DNA from 4 places in the Clostridium sp. 10cd* genome. Region 4 is predicted to be linked to each of the others. Evidence: riboswitches for the same ligand, from Rfam matches in the RefSeq annotation. Region 4 holds a riboswitch; each other region holds the start of a gene.

Region 1 (3,211 bases), 880 kb from region 4:
ATTCGTGAATGGTTGAGAAAATCGCAGACATCACATTGTGTTCATGATAATGCGTGGTAATGCGTGCCTCATGCGCTGAGAAGAAGTCCGTGAACGGATGCTCCGTTGTTGTCATATAGCATTCCCTGTCATTAACCTTCATATAGTCCATGAGCTCCTGCATAAAGGCCTCCTGTTCCTTGATATCAAAGGCTGTAAACAGCAGGGAATCGTCAATCGGTGTTCCCTCCTTCAGGAGCTTTTGCAGAAACGGAAGCAGTTCCTTTCGAATGGCATCGAAGAAGCGGTCATAATATGCAATATCGGTGTTGATCTGATAGCTGTCCAGCATAAAATCATAATCGCTTTTCTTATCTGTGACATAGGACAGAATCTCCTTCTGCTTTTCTATGACGCTGATCAGATGCGGCTTAAACAGCTGATAATCATCCTGTTCCTTTGCCTCATGCCATGCGGCCTCACTGTCTGCGATGGTTCTGCGATACTCCACGTACACCTCTCTTGGCAGTACACGCAGCTCATTCAGCTCGCGCAACAGCAGCTGCAGCTCTTTCTTACGCTCTGCACTTACATTCTCCTGCCTTGCCAGCTCTTCGATCCTTTGGATACTTTTCTTGTCCGCCATTTGATCGAAGGCTTCTCCCGACAGGATCGCCGTCATGCGGTTGCGGTAGGGAATGCCGTTCTTCGGAGCAATCGTGGCCTGGTCATAATACATTGTGCTCAGTGCCATCTGATAGGCGTTCTTTTTTTCTTTATACTCATGAAAAAATGCTTCTAAATCCATGTTATCACCTCTGTAATGTATTGTATCACAGCTGAAGAAGAAACGTAACTGTTCCCGATAAAAAGATGGAAGGGACAAATGTGCAGCTGGATACCATCCGATGGCATCGGGTGTGTCTGCTTCCCTTCTTACCGGCCTTGCAGAATCCTCATCTGTCAGCCTGCGTTTAGAAAAAACCTTGTCTTCAAACGCGGATGCCTGTTGACGAAAATATATGGAAATGGTATGATGAGCGTGGAAATAAGGGAGCTTGTAGACAGGCTGAGAGGAAGTTGTGAACTTCGACCGATTACCTGATTTGGATAATGCCAACGTAGGGACTGCAGATATAACGTGGGTTATGCATACATGGCATAGCCCTTTTTTCATTATAAAAGGAGGCGCAGCATATGAAGGGGTACATATTTGATCTGGATGGCACGCTGGTGGACTCCATGTGGGTTTGGGAGGATCTGGCAGCGGTCTATCTTCAGACAAAGGGTATCAAAGCAGAGGAAAATCTCAGTAAAGAGCTGCAGCTGATGACGATGACAGATGCTATCCGGTATCTGAAGGAGAAGTATGTGATACAGGATTCCCTGGCACAGGTGCGTACAGAGGTTTATGCAATCGTACGACGACGCTACAGGCAGGAGGTTGCTGCCAAAAAGGGGGCCAGGGCCTGTCTGGAAAGACTGCATACCCAGGGGATGCGTATAGGCGTTTTGACGGCATGTGAACGGGTTTGCGCGGAAGAGGTCCTGAAACGAAACGGTCTGCTGGAATATATGGACTTTGTCGCAAGCTGTGAGGAGCTCCCCTATGATAAGCAGGACGGACGTCTGTTTGAGCTTATGCCTGCCATGCTGCATACGGATAAGGCAGAAACGATGTTTGTAGAGGATGCACTGCATGCCGTTCAGACATTGAAGACGCATGGCTTTCACGTGACAGCGGTATATGATGCAGCCAGTAAAGCGCACTGGAAAGAAATCTGCATGCAGGCCGATGCAGCCTTCCTGTCGCTGGATGATTTGAAAGGAGAATGAACATGAAAACTGTTGTAACAATTGCCGGCACTGACCCTACAGGGGGAGCCGGTGCACAGGCTGATTTAAAAACCTTTATGGCACATGAGGTATACGGTATGAGTATCCTGACAGCCCTGGTTGCACAGAATACAACCGGTGTGACTTCGATCATGAATGTAACACCGAAGTTTTTAAAGGAACAATTTGACTGTGTCTTTACGGATATCCGTCCGGATGCGGTAAAAATCGGCATGGTTTCCCAACCGGAGCTGATTGCCGTCATTGTGGAAAAGCTGAAGCAGTATGCAGTGGAGCGCATTGTCGTTGATCCGGTTATGGTCAGCACCAGCGGCTCCCGTCTGCTGGAGGATACAGCGCTGGAGCTGTTGCAAACAAAGCTGCTTCCTCTTGCCGATATCATAACACCGAATCTTCCGGAGGCTGAGGCTTTAAGCGGTATACGGATATGCAATCATCAGCATATGAGGAAGGCTGCTGCCATGATTGCGCAGGACTATGACGGATACATTCTGATAAAGGGCGGGCATTCCATGAACCGTGCCGATGATTTGCTGGTACATAAGGATGAGGCTCACTGGCTCTCCAGTGAAAAAATCGATAATCCAAACACCCATGGAACCGGCTGTACGCTGTCCAGCGCCATTGCCGGCAATCTGGCACTGGGATATGATATGATCAGTGCAGTGGAAAGAGCCAAGGCTTTTATCAGCGGTGCATTACGCGATGGTCTTGATCTGGGACAGGGCAGTGGACCATTGAATCACTGTTGGAATATCAAACAGAAGCAGCCGTTATAGAAGGTGCCCTTGAAAAGATGGACATAAAAGCATTTGTTATTTCAATATGTGTGATGCTGGTGTGATATATTTTTTTGATGAAGTTTCCATACAGTCTAAAAAACCATTCATTTAGGAAAATGATGCAATTTTTTTCATGCAGATGTGGTATGATATAGGAAGAAAGAGCTTCTCAAAAATACAGGGATTTTGATGCTGCATTCTGCCATTTTAAAGAAGCCTGAAATCAGAAACGGGGTTGTTGTATGAAAAGCGGTAAGGAGATTCTGGCTGAGTTTCAGCTGGATCCATGGATGTTGTATGATACCATAGTCAATAGTACGGATGATTATATTTACCTTGTGAACATGCAGGAGGATCGTGCTTTAATTTCTGAAAATATGCTGCAGGATTTTGACCTTCCCGATCTCATTGTCCCTGGACTGATTCCGTTGTGGGGGGATCTGGTTCATGAACGTGACAGACAGCGATTTGATGATTCCATTACGGCTATGCTGAACGGAGAAACCGATGAGCATAATGTGGAATATCAGGTGCGCAATCGTAAGCATGAATATATCTGGGTTATCTGCAGAGGACTTTTAAAACGCAATGAC
Region 2 (3,211 bases), 1.1 Mb from region 4:
TGATACATACAATCGTATGGAATCCTCCATGTTTTGATTATACCCGCATTTGAGCATGAATCACTGCCTTTCGGTTACCGGCCTGTTTATGCTTTCTATGCTACGCCTTTGCACGGCACTTCTTCAGTAAACTTACAATTTCCCGAGCTGTACGCATGTCCTCATGATACTGCAGGGTACCTTTATCCACGATGTCCTCAGATACATGTACAAAAACAGACTGTCCCATCCGCACCTTCATACGAATACCTACGCGCACAAACTGCCTCCCTTCCGCATAGGTGGGAAACACCAGATTATGCGCAAGGGCTTTTTTCAGATTATGATGATACTCGCAGGATATACCGATCGTCTCCAAGTCCTTGTAATAGTATACCTGATCTCCCTCATCTAGCAGGAATCTCAGCTTTTTGTTGGTTTTATCAAACTCAACCACATCTTTCATCCGCTTACTGACAATAAATTCAGACATATGACCACATCCCTATCATCTTCATTATATAGTATTCAAGGGGCCTGTCAATGCTTTTCCTGTTACTTCTTGTTATCCTGTAATGTTTATGCTGTTCCTGTTACTTCTGTGTATTTTATATCTTGCGTATGATAGCTTCCCCTGTATATCGGTAAAGCTATTGTATGTTACAGTAAGTTTTCTAAACCGCTTTCTTTCATTACCTTTCGGCGTTTGTTCCTGCTTTTCCTTCGCCGCTTGTTCATGATTTTTTACACTGACATAATTTCACGAACATGCGTACAAGATATCAACCTGCCGGAAAGCCGCAGCAGCTCCTGCGTAAAACTGCTAGTCCTCTTCCATGATATCAACGATTTCACCGCGCAGAAGCTTGTTCATATTGCGGATAGCACACATTTTCCCGCACATGGTGCAGGTATCCTCACGCTCCGGTGCAGACTGGGCACGGTATGCTCTGGCCTTATCCGGATCCATTGCTAAAGCGAACATACGTTCCCAATCCAGATTACCGCGTGCTACAGCCATTTGATGGTCCCAATCCATAGCTCCCTTTACTCCCTTGGCGATATCCGCCGCGTGTGCAGCAATTTTACTTGCAATGATTCCTTCCTTAACATCATCGACATCAGGAAGAGACAAGTGCTCTGCCGGTGTCACATAGCATAAAAAGCTGGCTCCGTAGGCTGCCGCCATTGCACCGCCGATCGCCGCAGTGATATGATCATAGCCCGGTGCGACATCGGTAACAATTGGACCGAGCACATAAAACGGTGCCCCCTTGCAGATTGTTTTCTGCAGCTCCATATTCGCCTGAATCTGATGAAGCGGCATATGTCCCGGTCCCTCGATAATGACCTGCACATCCTGTGCCCATGCACGCTGCGTCAGTTCTCCCAGCGTAACAAGCTCCTCCATCTGTGCAATATCCCCGGCATCCTCCAAGCAGCCAGGGCGGCAGGCATCTCCGAGCGAAAGCGTGACATCGTGCTCTCTGCATATCCTTAAAACTTCATCAAAATACTCATAAAACGGATTTTCATTCCCGGTGATTTCCATCCAGGCAAACATGATGGAGCCACCGCGGGATACGATGTTCGTAATTCGCTTCTGTTGTTTGAAGCGCTGTGCAGTCTGCCTGTTGATTCCACAGTGAATTGTCATAAAATCAACACCGTCCTCTGCATGCATACGAAAGACATCCAGCCATTCCTGTGCAGTGATATCCCTCAATGCCTTATGGTAATATACCAGGGCATCATATATCGGCACGGTACCAAGAATTGCCGGGCATTCCGCAACCAGCTTTCTACGGAATGTCTGCGTATCGCCAAAGGAGCTTAAATCCATAATGGCCTCAGCTCCCATTTGCACGGCATGCCGTACCTTTTCCATCTCCATGTCCAAATCAAGACAATCTCTGCTCGTCCCCAGATTCACATTGATTTTTGTCTTCAGCATGCTTCCGATTCCATAGGATTTCCGGCATGTATGATGTCTGTTTGCCGGGATCACCACCTGTCCGGCAGCGACCAACCGGCAAACCTCTGCCTCCTCCATCTGTTCATAGGCAGCGACAGCCTTCATTTCCTCAGTGATGATATGCTGTCTGGCAGCATCCATTTGTGTAGTGTACATTGTGTTATCCTCCTATATGTAAAAAAAGCTGTACGCCCGCTACGGTGTCAGCTTCTATGATTTTTTCCGGATGATAACAGCATAAGCTTCCGTCCTGCTGTGCTTCCCTATAAAATCCCTACGCCGGCATTACCCGTATCAGGTTCCTTGGGTCCCGGATGATCTCCGATCTCAGCCATACGTAGGCACCCCATTTTTTGTACGAAAATATTACACCACAAAATGACGGGGCTGTCAATGCTAATTCTGCAATGGCTTTGCTTTGTGTATGCGATCATTTTCCAGAAAACAACAGATCGACGCAGCGGGAGGCATTCCCCGTTTGCATTGCCATACCATGAACAGCCTGTATAATCCGTGTTAGCCCAGTGCTTCCATAAATTGTTCGGTTTCCAGCACCTGCAGCTCCCCCTGTGCAACATACAAAACAGAATCAAACACCTCCTGTATAAACAGCCGGTCATGGGATACAGCCAGAATACAGCCTGGAAAGTCCTTCAGAATACGGCGTATGACAGGACTTGTCAGCGGAGACAGATTCCGTGTCGGCTCATCCAGCAGAAGGACATTGCAGCCCTGCTTAATGAACCGCAGCAGATACAGCTTCGCCTTTTGCCCTTCACTCAGCTGATATACGGAATGCTCCATCTCCTCTCTGGTGAACTTCATCCGTCCGAGCAATTCCCGCGCTCTTGTTATATCGTCCCTGTCACAGGCTTCCAGCAAAAATGTCACCGGTGTGTCCTTTGCTGAAAATGCTTCTGCATAATTCTGCGGCATATAGCCGAGACGAATATCCGTATGAGATTTCAATACTTTATGAATTTCCTTCATCAACAGACTTTTTCCACATCCGTTTTCACCGGCTATCACCGTCTTCTGTCTACCATAAAGTGTTATGTGAATATCCTGCAGAAGCGTACTTACGTCTGTTTTCAATTCCTCCAAATGAAACTCAAGGATACGTCGGCTTTTCGGAAAGCCTTCACACTGGAAGAAAACATCGATCGCCTCCTCCACGCTGTCCACATGCGCATAGCCCTCCTTCTCCAGCCTGCGATCCTGTGCCTTCAGATTTCTCATTTTTGTCTTTAGGGCAGC
Region 3 (3,211 bases), 770 kb from region 4:
TAAATTCTTCAATCATTTTTAATAATTCTTGCATTACTTCATCTTCAGAACTAAAGTGAGTATTATTGAATCTAATATATTTTTCTTTCACATCTCTGATTATATTGAACTTAGGATCTAGTGAGAGAAATAGTTTTTCAATAGTATATGTATCTGCGTACATTCTAAGAGAGCTGTGGTAATACCTTTTGTCAGAGTAATTGATATTGTCTTGATTCTTCAAAAGCACCCAGCGATATTTTCTAAGCAAGATAACTTCTTGTGATTCCTGAATCGTTTTATTGTCTCTATTGGTGTCATGATTTTGTTTTTCAAGCCTTTTAAGATCTCTATCTTTATATGCTTTCATTACTGAATTGATATAAGTATTAATCAATCCTAATAAATATTTAACAACATGAAAACTATCTAAAATCGACACAGCATTTGGAAAGAAATGCTTGGGTAATTCAAGATAAGGCTTATATGCATCAGAAATAATATAACGAACATGTTTTCTTTCTTCGTATGGAATGGAGAAGAAGTAGTTTTCAATGGTATGATGCCATCGGTTATGCAAGATGTCAACAATCTCTCCAGAAGTAAAGTCCATAAGAATCAAGGCATATTTCTCTTTTTCAGAAATATCAATATGTACTTCATCAACGGAAAGAAACTCAGGAAGAGTTAAACGTGGCAAATCCACGTAAGCAGTGAAAAGATCGTGAACTTGAGTATCAGATAAATTGAATTGTCTGGCAATAGATGCGGTAGAACGATCAAGGTCTTTCATAGCCTCTAAAACTAGTAGAGGAGTAATATCAGAGGATTGTTTATAACGCTGAAAGAATGGGAAATCTTCATTAACATATGTGGAACAGTTAGTGCATTTCCACTTTCTTTGGCTCACGATAAAGATGATGCAAGTTCCGTCTTGTAAGACAGGGTGTTTGATTTTGCGCTTATAAATACCTTTTGAGTGCATTCTGCAAGAACAATTAGGGCAATAAGACGGGATAGATGGTCGAGAGATATATACATACTTGGTATCAGCGATGATTTCAACATCGTTGATGATAATAGAACCATCATCGGGAATGTTTAATAATTTAAATAGATAAGAATGATCCATGATTACCTCCTTCACAGAAGCATAACCAATAGAACATTATAGAAAAAGAAACAGATGAATGCCACCTGTTTCTTTTGGGATTTATCCCCCTAAAGTGTCCCTCAAAGTTCAGACCCCTAAATTGACCCCTAAAGTTTAGCCCCCCAAATATTTTGGATACCCATCTTTTTTGTAGTATAATACAGGTAACGACAGAAGGGAGTGGGCAGTATGAACAGAAAAATGCTGGCACCTATCATAATTGGCATTTTGATTGCATTTTATATGATGATTTGGATCAGCTCCCTGTTTTTTCTGGATGCACCGGAGTTTCTCGTGATCCTGTTTGGCATCCCCATGCTGGCACTGCTTTTTCTGTGGATACATGTTGTCAAGGAACGGCTTGACGAGATAAGGAGCGGAGAAGAAGATGATCTTAGTAAATACTGATTACATTACCGGGAAAACGCTGAATATGCTGGGACTAGTAAAGGGAAGTACGATTCAGACAAAGAATATCGGTAAGGATATTTCTCAGGGCTTTAAGACACTGGTTGGCGGTGAGCTGAAGGCATACAATGAAATGATGAATGAGGCACGTGCACTGGCAACGAAGCGAATGGTGGAGGAGGCAGAGGCTCTCGGTGCTGACGCTATTGTCAACATCCGTTATGCATCCAGTGCCATCATGGGTGGTGCCTCAGAGGTTATAGCCTATGGTACAGCGGTAACCTTCCTGTAAAAGCAGCTTGTCTGCTTTTTTCTTTTCTTTTTTACACGGAGCGTGTATAATGATAGTGTCATGACAGGGGTGCCGTAAGGCTGAGACAGTCCCTTATGACCTGATCTAGTTAATGCTAGCGTAGGGAGTCATATCTATCTTGAGTATTAGATTGGTTCACTTACGCCTCATGGAGGTGTTTTTTTATTGGAAAGGAGAGCTATGGATGAAGCGTTTAAAAAGAATCGGTATGCCGCTGCTCACGCTGCTTCTGGTACTGGCAGTATGGGAAGGCTGTGTTCATGTATTTGATATTGATTTGTATATTCTGCCGGCGCCCTCAAACATCCTACAGGCGCTGTTTGCGAATCGCGATATACTGTGGCTGCATTCAATGGTAACGCTGCAGGAAGCTGTCATTGGTCTACTGATCGCTACACTGCTCGCAATCGTAATTGCGATTGGCATGGATCTTTCCCTGCTGTTTAAACACAGCATATTTCCCCATCTGGTTGTTACGCAGACCGTACCGGTCATGGTGCTGGGACCGCTGTTTTCCATTTGGCTGGGATTCGGCATGGCACCGAAGATTCTAATGGTCATCTTCATGTGCTTCTTTCCGGTCGCAATCGCCTTCTGTGACGCGCTGGGTAAAGTAGACGAGCATCAGATCAGTCTGCTGAAAAGCTTCGGAGCAAAAAAATGGCAGATATATGCATATGTGAAGATACCGGCGGCCTCCACTGCACTTTTTTCCGGATTGAAGGTAGCAGCTACCTACTGTATCGGTGGTGCTATCGTCGGAGAGTGGCTGAGTGCATCCGCAGGACTTGGATACTATATGATCCGTGTAAAAAACGGCTATATGCTGGATAAGGTGTTTGCCTGCGTAGTGGTTATTATCGCGCTGAGTCTGCTGCTGCATGGGGCGGTGGTATTGCTGGAGGCGGTGTTGTTTCCATATGCGAGAAAGAAAAGAGGGAAAGCGAAATGAAGAAATTAGGCTGTATGCTGATGGCTGTGCTGATGGCTGTCGCAGTGAGTGGATGTTCTGATAAAAAGGAAGCATCTGAAAACAAGGAAACAGAAAAAAAGGTAACACTGATTCTGGATTATCTTCCAAACACCAATCATACCGGTTTCTATGTGGCGAAGGAAAAAGGCTTTTTCAAGGAAGAAGGCTTGGATGTGGATATCATTGAGCCGGGAGACGATTCGACAAGTGCAACACTGGTTGCCGCAAACAAGGGAGAATTCGGTGTCAGCTATCAGGAGGACGTCACGTATGCGAGAACGGCGGAGGAACCATTGCCGATTCGTGCAATTGCGACCATCATCCAGCATAATACAAGCGGTTTTGTATCATTGAAAAAGGAAAATATCAAGTCACCGAAGGATTT
Region 4 (3,211 bases):
AAGCTGAAAAAACAGAAAGGTGTTGCTTAGGAACGGCTGTTTATCTGCCATAAGGAAGTAAAGAGCAGTCCATGTCAGAAAATGCGTGCAAAGCAAACCAAGATAGGTCATGAATTGAAACAGCAGTTCACTGTAAAGAAAAGTGGATTTCCGGATTGGCAGAAGACGAACCCGGGTTAAGCCTCCTTCACTCATAAAGGTTTTATAGCGCTTCCTGTGTATCAGAAACAGGAGCAGAAAGCTTGGATAGAATGCCAGAAGCATAATAGAGTTGATATCCTCAGTAATTCCGATAAAGCATAGCGCGACCTGAACGAGGAAGATATCCACGTACAGGAATATGATCTTATTCACATAAGGCGCAGAGGTATTTTCAATAAATAAGCGAATCTCTTTCATCGCAGTCTCCTTTCTGTATTGCGCACGCAATACACTTGATGGAAATAAAAATTACGTGTTCCATAGCTTTGTAAGCCAGACAATCGTCTGCTGAAAATCCAGGCCGCTTGTCTGACACTCCTTTACAAATTCCTTCATCGTTTCCTCTATCATTTCACTGCGCAGCTTTTCCAGAATTTTCTCATTGACGATAACTACACTTTTCACATTGCTTATCGTCTTTATAATACCTTCATCTTCCAGCTGTTTATAGGCTTTTTGTACCGTGTTAGGATTGATGGAGAGCTGAAGTGCAAGCTCACGGCGGCTTGGCAGTTCTTCATAATGCTTCAGCTCATCCGCAAGGATTAGCTTTTTGATATAGCGACTGAGCTGTGGATACATCGGTTCTTTCTTGTTAAACTGTATATCCTGTAAGTTCATGCACATTCACCTCTCTTCAAGTGTATTATAACCGCAATACACTGCACAGTCAAGAAAAGCCTGTTTGTTTTTACAGACAGGCAGACTGTAAATGCATTCAAAAGATAGTTTCCTCAGCATTAAGAACACCGGTTTTTATCCATTCTGATAGATACTCGCGAATCAGATGCTCGTGTGTGTTTTTATCATTGGACACATAATTCGCAAGGAATGTAGCGAGTGTAACATGCTCCGTACGAAAGGCTCTGCTTTTATCCTTTGTTGTGTTCTGAATCCAGAAAATATAATTGTATGCTTTATACCAGGGGGAAACATATACGTTTATATGATATTGAACATTTGAACGCATATCGATGTAGGCATGAAAAATAGGCTGCTCAGATACAATCATATGCTTATAGTTCTCGAATTCTTCCTTTTGCATCATACTGTCCTCCTTTCTTTTCATCACAGAGGTTAGAAAGCATTTGACAGCGGAACAGCTGCGGATGGACTGACCTCTGTACTTAATCATAAAGAATATTATGAAAAAAACAAGCTTTCTGGGACAAGCGGTATTCTACAGGGTGGAAACGGTCATTTTATGCTGTTAAAATGAAAACTCTATGAGTTCTTTAGCTTTCAGAAAATACAGCATTGCAATTCCCTTTGAACCGTGGTAACATTTTATCGTGATAAAAAAGGGGAGCTGGAAACGGCTGAGAGGAAGCGCTCGCTTCGACCCATAACCTGATTCGGATAATGCCGACGTAGGGAACTGTGTACAATATGAGTGACTGCATATTGAGATATGGCCTGCGTTTGCTGTATCTCTTTTTTATTGCTGCATACGGAAGGGGAGCTCCAACCGTACAAAGAACTTCAGCGAGGGAGCCTGCCAGACAGGCTGAGAGGAAGCTGTATGGCTTCGACCGATCTTGGGATATCAACCGGGAAAGCTGTTTTCTTTGTGCTTCCTGTTCTTATCCCTAAGGAAAGCAAACAGGAGGTAAGTAGAAATGAAAAATGAGAATCGTGTTTTCCGCCATGTATTTCTGGCAATGATGGTAGCCGTTGGAGTTGTCATATCGCCAATTCTGCGTGTGGAGGGAATGTGCCCGATGGCACACTTTATCAATATTACAGTGGCAGTGTTGATGGGACCCTGGTATTCGTTTCTGTGTGCGGTACTGATCGGGGTAATTCGTATGGCAGTCATGGGGATTCCGCCGCTAGCATTAACAGGAGCTGTATTTGGTGCAGCATTGTCAGGTATCTTTTATAAAATCAGCAAGGGAAACATATGGGCAGCTGTGCTGGGGGAGATTATCGGAACAGGAATCATCGGGGCGATTGTTTCCTTTCCGGTCATGGCGTTGCTATGGGGAAGAAACGGTCTGACCTGGATGTTCTACGTTCCTAGCTTCTTTATGGGAACAGTTATCGGCGGTAGTATTGCATTCGTATTTCTGACATCCATGCAGCACAGCGGTATGCTGCTTAAGATGCAGAGAAAGCTGGGAGGAGAACAGAATGTACGAGAAACTCTGGAGTCTGAGAAAACAGCTGCAGCACAGTCATAATCTGATTCACTGCATCACCAATCCAATCAGTATGAACGATTGTGCAAATGCTGTACTGGCACTGGGAGCGAAGCCGATTATGGCACAGCATCCGATGGAATGTGAACAGATAACCGCATGCAGTAAGGCACTGGCACTGAATCTTGGTAACTTTGATGACAGTCGTGCGATTGCTATGAAGAAAAGTCTTCATTGTGCAAATGAGAACGGTATTCCGGTAATTGTTGACATGGTTGGTGCTGGCTGCAGTGACCTGCGTGAAGCGTTTGCAGAGAAGCTGTTGCATGAAGGAAAATTCTCCATCATAAAAGGTAATCTTTCCGAGCTGAAGGCAGTTAGTGGCCGTGACAGTCATGCTCTGGGGATTGATGTGGGTGATGATGATCGGGAAGCTCCTGCAAAGAGTGCTGAATGGCTGGCCGAGCTTGCACGCAAATATGGTACTACTGTCTTGTGCAGTGGAGAGGTGGACATTCTAACGGATGGAAAGCAGATATATTTTGTAGAGAACGGGGATTCCATGATGACGCTTTGTACAGGAACAGGCTGTATGCTGAATGTGATTGCAGCAGCATTTTTATCCGTTACAGAGACTGCGCTTGATGCAGCATTGGCAGCATGTATAACCTTTGAGCTGGCTGCGGAGAAAAGTGTTTCAATCACAGAGGGACCGGGCAGCTTTCATGCATCACTGTTTGATTCTTTATATGAAATAAATACGCTGGATTTTGCGAAAGCAAGGATTAGGAGAGAGCTATGAGATTTGATTTAACATTATATCTGGTAAGTGATTCAACAGGTTTATCAGAAGATGAGTTTCTTAGACG

Evidence for each region. Region 4 has a riboswitch for thiamine pyrophosphate ahead of thiW (energy coupling factor transporter S component ThiW). Riboswitches for the same ligand answer to the same signal wherever they lie in the genome.
Region 1: another riboswitch for thiamine pyrophosphate. It lies ahead of ACG3M1_RS04785 (HAD family hydrolase); the one in region 4 lies ahead of thiW (energy coupling factor transporter S component ThiW).
Region 2: another riboswitch for thiamine pyrophosphate. It lies ahead of thiC (phosphomethylpyrimidine synthase ThiC); the one in region 4 lies ahead of thiW (energy coupling factor transporter S component ThiW).
Region 3: another riboswitch for thiamine pyrophosphate. It lies ahead of ACG3M1_RS04240 (ABC transporter permease); the one in region 4 lies ahead of thiW (energy coupling factor transporter S component ThiW).

What each region holds. Positions count from the first base shown of each region.
Region 1 is NZ_CP172347.1:953,224-956,434, forward strand. It holds gene ACG3M1_RS04780 (carboxypeptidase M32) at 1-787, opposite strand, end outside; TPP riboswitch at 1,020-1,123, shown strand; gene ACG3M1_RS04785 (HAD family hydrolase) at 1,177-1,815, shown strand; gene thiD (bifunctional hydroxymethylpyrimidine kinase/phosphomethylpyrimidine kinase) at 1,818-2,615, shown strand; gene ACG3M1_RS04795 (putative bifunctional diguanylate cyclase/phosphodiesterase) at 2,861-3,211, shown strand, end outside.
Region 2 is NZ_CP172347.1:3,577,804-3,581,014, forward strand. It holds gene ACG3M1_RS17790 (hypothetical protein) at 101-472, opposite strand; gene thiC (phosphomethylpyrimidine synthase ThiC) at 803-2,110, opposite strand; TPP riboswitch at 2,209-2,313, opposite strand; gene ACG3M1_RS17800 (ATP-binding cassette domain-containing protein) at 2,471-3,211, opposite strand, start outside.
Region 3 is NZ_CP172347.1:844,292-847,502, forward strand. It holds gene ACG3M1_RS04225 (ISL3 family transposase) at 1-1,111, opposite strand, end outside; gene ACG3M1_RS04230 (hypothetical protein) at 1,322-1,540, shown strand; gene ACG3M1_RS04235 (YbjQ family protein) at 1,521-1,832, shown strand; TPP riboswitch at 1,888-1,976, shown strand; gene ACG3M1_RS04240 (ABC transporter permease) at 2,038-2,805, shown strand; gene ACG3M1_RS04245 (ABC transporter substrate-binding protein) at 2,802-3,211, shown strand, end outside.
Region 4 is NZ_CP172347.1:77,819-81,029, forward strand. It holds gene ACG3M1_RS00345 (hypothetical protein) at 1-399, opposite strand, end outside; gene ACG3M1_RS00350 (GntR family transcriptional regulator) at 451-822, opposite strand; gene ACG3M1_RS00355 (hypothetical protein) at 920-1,249, opposite strand; TPP riboswitch at 1,494-1,595, shown strand; gene thiW (energy coupling factor transporter S component ThiW) at 1,821-2,384, shown strand; gene thiM (hydroxyethylthiazole kinase) at 2,335-3,144, shown strand; gene thiE (thiamine phosphate synthase) at 3,141-3,211, shown strand, end outside.